Rhodobacter capsulatus SB 1003: one gene and its partner. The protein of the gene in region 1 interacts with the protein of each later gene in a pairwise test. Links are inferred from orthologs where the notes say so. Each region holds a gene or a part of one and is shown on either strand. Other genes may lie near its edges.

Region 1 (3,070 bases):
GCACCGAGCAGCTGCGCGTCCTGATGGGCGGGCGCGGCGGTCCGGGCCGCCCCGGCGGCGGGCGCGACGACGGCCCGGCCTTCACGCTGGGCACGATCGCGATCGGCGCGGTGGCCCTGGCGGCCGTCTGGGCCTGGAGCTCGTTTTACACGGTGCAGCAGAACGAACGCTCGATCGAGCTGATGTTCGGCAAATACCACGCCACCGGCAACCCGGGCCTGAACTTCGCGCCCTGGCCGGTGGTGTCGAAAGTGGTGATCCCGGTCACCGACGAACGCACCACCGAGGTCGGCACCGGCCGCACCCGCGCCATCGGCACTTCGGAAAGCAGCGACGGCGTGTTCTCCTCGGGGCGCAGCAGCGATTTCGTCACCGATTCCGGGCTGATGCTGACGCGCGACCAGAATATCGTCGATGTCAGCTACCAGATCGTCTGGAACGTCTCGGACCCGTCGAAATTCCTGTTCAACCTCGCCGACCCCGAGGACACGATCCGCGCCGTCAGCGAATCCGCCATGCGCGACATCATCGCGCGGTCCGAACTGGCGCCGATCCTGAACCGCGACCGCGGCACCATCGCCGCGGATCTGCGCACCGCCGTTCAAGGCACGCTTGACAGCTATCAGGCCGGGATCAACATCGTGCGGGTGAACTTCAACCGCGCCGATCCGCCGCGCGAGGTGATCGACAGTTTCCGCGACGTGCAAGCCGCGCAGCAGGAACGCGACAAGCTGGAAAAAGAGGCCGACGCCTATGCCAACCAGGTGACGGCGGGCGCCCGCGGGCAGGCCGCGCAGCTGGTGCAGCAGGCCGAGGCCTATCGCGCCGAGGTGGTCAACGATGCCCAGGGTCAGGCCGCGCGCTTCACCTCGGTCTACGAGGAATACCGCAAGGCCCCCGAGGTGACGAAGCGGCGGATGTTCTATGAAACCATGAGCACGACGCTGGGCGGCGTGAACAAGGTGGTGATCGACGGGCAATCGGGCACCGTGCCCTATCTGCCGCTTGACCGGCTGCGGCCGGTGCAGCCGACGACCGGGGGGGCGAACTGATGAAGGCACAACTCCTGATCCCGATCGGCATCATCGCCGTGGGCCTTGGCCTGTCGTCGATCTACACGGTCGACGAACGCGAAAAGGCGCTGGTGCTGCAATTCGGCGAAGTGACCGCGGCGCGGACCGAACCGGGAATCGGCTTCAAGATCCCCTTCGTGCAGAATGTGGTGAAATATGATGACCGGATCATCAGCCTGACCACGCAACCGCTGGAAGTCACGCCGCTTGATGACCGTCGTCTGGTGGTCGATGCCTTTGCGCGCTGGCGCATCGTCGATGCGGTGAAGTTCCGCGAAGCGGTGGGCGATGGCGGCGAAAGCTTTGCCAAGAACCGGCTGGACGGCATCCTGAACAATGCGATCCGCGAAGTCATGGGCTCGGTGCCCTCGACGGCGGTTCTGTCGAATGACCGCACGGCGCTGATGAACAAGATCCGCGACATCGCCAAACGCGAGGCGAATGCGCTGGGCGTTGACGTGATCGACGTGCGGCTGACGCGCACCGACCTGCCCGAGCAGAACCTGGCCGCGACCTATGCGCGGATGCGGGCCGAGCGCGAACGCGAGGCGGCGGATGAACGCGCCCGCGGCGGCGAGGCGGCGCAGCGGGTGCGGGCGACCGCCGACCGCGAGGTGGTCGAACTCACCTCGGAGGCGCGCAAGCAGGCGGAAATCGTGCGCGGTCAGGCGGATGCGGAACGCAACCGGATCTATGCCGAAGCTTACGGCAAGGATGAAAGCTTCTTCGCCTTCACCCGGGCGCTGCAGTTCTATGCCGAAAGCCTGAAGCCGGGCACCTCCTCGCTGGTGACGGAACCGGGCAGCCTTTACTTCGACTATGAACGCTTCGTGACATCGCTGGCGGCGGGCGGCACCGCCCCCGCGGCCGGAAACTGATGGCGGCGGTTTTCACCGCTCTGGGCCTTGTGCTCGTGATCGAGGGGCTGGCACTTGTGCTGGCCCCTTCGCGCATTGTCGAGGTGCTGGCGCTGCTGGCCAGCCTTGGCCCGGTGGGGCGGCGCCGGATCGGCCTTGCGGCAGTGGCTGCGGGGGTGGGTGTCGTCGCGCTGGTGCGGGCCCTCACATGAGCCTCGCGGCGCTCTCACATCGAAGTGACGCCCCGCGACGGGCTTTCATTTGAACGGCGCGACGCTTACGCTTTTATAGAAGGCCAGCCGGAGCACCGGCCAAGGACCACGGGAGACCCGCATGACCAAGACCCCTCTTCCCCTGACGACCCCGCGCCGCGCCCGACCGATCCTGATGGCGGTGCTGCTTTCCACCGCGCTCGCCCTTTCGCCCCTGGCGATGACGCCCGCCCAGGCGGGGCCGGTGCCCGAAAGCTTCGCCGATCTGGTCGTGCAGGTGAAACCGGCGGTGGTGATGATCACCACCTCGACCACAGTTTCCGAACCCGCCGGGCGCATGCCGGGCTTTCCGCCGGGCTCGCCCTTCGAAGAGTTCTTCAAGGAATTCGGCATGCCGAACATGCCGCAGGGCGGGCCGCAGCGGCAACACCGCGCCGATGCGCTGGGCTCGGGTTTCGTGATCTCGGCCGATGGCTACATCGTGACGAACAACCACGTCATCAAGGGCGAGGATGGCAACACCGTCGCCGATGAAATCTCGATCGAATTCGCCAATGGCAAGAAGCTGGACGCGAAGATCGTCGGCACCGATCCGAAAACCGACATCGCGCTTTTGAAGGTCGAAAGCAAGGAGCCCCTGCCCTTTGTCAGCTTCGGCGACAGCGACACGATGCGCGAGGGCGACTGGGTGATGGCGATGGGCAACCCGCTGGGTCAGGGCTTCTCGACCTCGGTCGGTATCGTCTCGGCGCGCAACCGGGAACTGAGCGGCACCTATGGCGACTACATCCAGACCGATGCCGCGATCAACCGCGGCAACTCGGGCGGGCCCTTGTTCAGCATGGACGGCAAGGTGATCGGGGTGAACACCGCGATTCTCTCGCCCAATGGCGGCTCGATCGGGATCGGCTTTTCCATGGCCTCGAAC
Region 2 (3,006 bases), 820 kb from region 1 along the record:
TATTATCCGCCGCGGGCGGTGCAGGTGATCGATGTTCTGACGACCTGGCGCACCCGGCGCGACCGCACGCTGCATGGCTGCCGCATTCTGGTTGGCGACGAGGCGATCCGCATCACCCGCGAGGCGCGGGCGGTGGCGGCGCTGCGCCTGCCCTTCGGTCAGGTCTGGGACGGCTGGCGGATCGAGGGGCCGGACCGGCCGGGGCTGATGCTGGCGGCCCTTGGCGCCGAGGGGCTGCGCCAGCTGGGCGAGGGCTGCAGCCGTGCCCGCCCGCGCGCCAGCCTGCTGGCCTCGCCCGCGGTCTGGCAGGGCGAAACGCTGCTGGCCGCGCCGGTTGCGGGCTGGAAAAACGGCTATGAGGCGCGTTTGGTGCGGCCAAGCTTCACATCCGCACTAATCAGACGTTGAACCTGCGCACTTAATCCCTATTTTCACACCAAAGGCACCGCACCCCATGCGGTGCCCTGTCATTCTTCGGAGGTTTCTCTTGGGCAATCTGCGCAACATCGCCTTCTGGGCCCTGCTGTTCGTGCTCATCCTGGTGCTGTTCAACCTGCTCGGCAGCGGGCAGGGTCCGCTCAATGCCCGGCAAGTGTCCTATTCCGACTTCATCGCCGCCGTGGACAAGGGCGACGTGAAGCAGGTGCAACTGGATGGCGAGGATGTGCGCTACCAGGACAGCAAGGGCGACAATTACTCGACCACAAAGGAAGGCACCGACGCCATCGCCGACAAGCTGGTGGCCAAGGGCATCACCGTCAATGTGGTCAAGCAGCAGCAATCGGGTCTGATGTCGATCCTGGGCGTCTGGCTGCCCTTCCTTGTCATGATCGGGCTTTGGGTCTTCTTCATGAACCGGATGCAGGGCGGCGGCAAAGGCGGCGCGATGGGCTTTGGCAAGTCCAAGGCCAAGCTTTTGACCGAAAAGCACGGCCGGGTGACCTTTGACGATGTCGCGGGCATCGACGAGGCCAAGGAAGAGCTTGAGGAAATCGTCGAATTCCTGCGCAACCCGCAGAAATTCAGCCGTCTGGGCGGCAAGATCCCGAAAGGCGCGCTGCTCGTTGGCCCGCCCGGCACCGGGAAAACCCTGCTGGCCCGCGCGATTGCCGGGGAAGCCGGTGTGCCCTTCTTCACCATCTCGGGCTCTGATTTCGTCGAGATGTTCGTGGGTGTCGGCGCCAGCCGTGTCCGTGACATGTTCGATCAGGCGAAGAAGAACGCGCCCTGCATCGTCTTCATCGACGAGATCGACGCCGTGGGCCGGGCCCGCGGCGTCGGCATCGGCGGCGGCAACGACGAACGCGAGCAGACGCTGAACCAGCTTCTGGTCGAGATGGACGGGTTCGAGGCGAACGAGGGGATCATCATCGTCGCGGCGACGAACCGCAAGGACGTGCTTGATCCGGCGCTGCTGCGTCCGGGCCGCTTCGACCGGCAGATCCATGTGCCGAACCCCGATATCAAGGGCCGCGAAAAGATCCTGTCGGTGCACGCGAACAAGATCCCGCGCGGGCCGGATGTCGATCTGCGCACCATCGCCCGCGGCACCCCCGGTTTCTCGGGTGCCGATCTGGCGAACCTGGTGAACGAGGCCGCGCTGATGGCCGCGCGGGTTGGGCGTCGCTTCGTGACGATGGAAGATTTCGAAAACGCCAAGGACAAGGTGATGATGGGGGTCGAGCGGCGCTCGATGGTGCTGACCCCCGAGCAGAAGGAAATGACCGCCTATCACGAGGCCGGGCATGCCGTCGTCGGCATGAAGCTGCCGAAATGCGACCCGGTCTACAAGGCGACGATCATTCCGCGCGGTCAGGCGCTGGGGATGGTGGTCAGCCTGCCCGAGATGGACCGGCTGAACTACCACAAGGACGAGGCCAAGCAGAAGATCGCCATGACCATGGCGGGCAAGGCGGCCGAGATCCTGAAATGGGGCGAAGAGGCCGTCTCGAACGGTCCGGCGGGCGACATCATGCAAGCCAGCGCGATCGCGCGGGCGATGGTGATGCGCTGGGGGATGTCGGACAAGGTCGGCAATATCGACTATTCCGAAGCGCATGAGGGCTATCAGGGCAATACCGCGGGCTTCTCGGTCTCGACCAAGACCAAGGAGCTGATCGAGGAAGAGGTCCGCATCCTGATCGAGAACGGCTATATCGAGGCGCGGCGCATCCTTGAGGAAAACATCGAGGAATGGGAACGGCTGGCGCAGGGTCTTCTGGAATATGAAACCCTGACCGGCGACGAGATCCGCAAGGTGATGGCGGGCGAGACGCTGGGCGGCGATGACGACCGGCCCTCGGGCAGCCTGCCCACGGTGACCTCGTTGCCGCGCACGAAACCCGTGGCCAAGCCCGGCATCGCGCCCGAACCGAATGCCTGAACCGAACGCCTGAGGCGTTCGCGACAGATCCGACCATCAGGCCTGCGCCGGGGAACCGGCGCAGGTTTTTTCTGCGATCAAAGCAGGAAGTTGTCCGCCACGGGCATCGGCAGATCGCTGCCCGACAGGGTCAGGGCGAAATCGGCCACCCGGTCGCCGTCGAGATCGGCCAGCGCCCGCCACCCGTCTGCGCCGCCGACGACGCGCAATTCCGCCCCTGCGCCGGTGAAGGCCTTGGTGCCGAGGAAGGTGAAGGCGGCATCCCCCGGCGCATTGCGGTTCGCGTCGATGCCGGAAAGATCGATCCGGTCGCCCTCGGCGCCCTTGAAATCGGTGATCTTGTCAAAGCCCGCCCCGGCGCCGCTGTCGGAGACGGTGGCGAAGACGAACCGATCGGCGCCGAAGCCGCCGGTCAGCAGATCGGAGCCGCGCCCCGAGATCAGCACGTCATCGCCCGCATCCCCCGCCAGCGTGTCGTTGCCGTCGCCGCCGTCGATCCGGTCATTGCCGCTGTTGCCGTTGATCCGGTCGGTGCCAAGACCGCCGGTCACGGTGTCATTGCCGTTGCCCGCCTGGATCACATCGCGGCCGATGCCGCCATCCAGAAGGTCGTTGCCATTGCC

Evidence for each region.
Region 2: the proteins of hflC (region 1) and ftsH interact in binary tests that used the Escherichia coli proteins (3 or more experiments, as listed by UniProt). The link is inferred for Rhodobacter capsulatus SB 1003 from one-to-one orthologs.

Annotation. Positions count from the first base shown.
Region 1 is NC_014034.1:2,572,223-2,575,292, forward strand. The notes cover bases 1-2,999. They hold hflC (protease modulator HflC), read left to right. Parts: upstream 1-1,048; coding sequence 1,049-1,951; downstream 1,952-2,999. Other genes in these bases: hflK (FtsH protease activity modulator HflK), read left to right, coding at 1-1,052; RCAP_RS11865 (DUF2065 family protein), read left to right, coding at 1,951-2,142; RCAP_RS11870 (Do family serine endopeptidase), read left to right, coding at 2,264-2,999. Outside these bases: more of RCAP_RS11870, read left to right, coding at 3,000-3,070.
Region 2 is NC_014034.1:3,390,308-3,393,313, reverse strand. What follows is about bases 1-2,935. They hold ftsH (ATP-dependent zinc metalloprotease FtsH), read left to right. Parts: upstream 1-487; coding sequence 488-2,383; downstream 2,384-2,935. Other genes in these bases: RCAP_RS15765 (calcium-binding protein), read right to left, coding at 2,461-2,935; tilS (tRNA lysidine(34) synthetase TilS), read left to right, coding at 1-408. In the rest of the region: more of RCAP_RS15765, read right to left, coding at 2,936-3,006. UniProt on the Escherichia coli protein: Acts as a processive, ATP-dependent zinc metallopeptidase for both cytoplasmic and membrane proteins. Plays a role in the quality control of integral membrane proteins.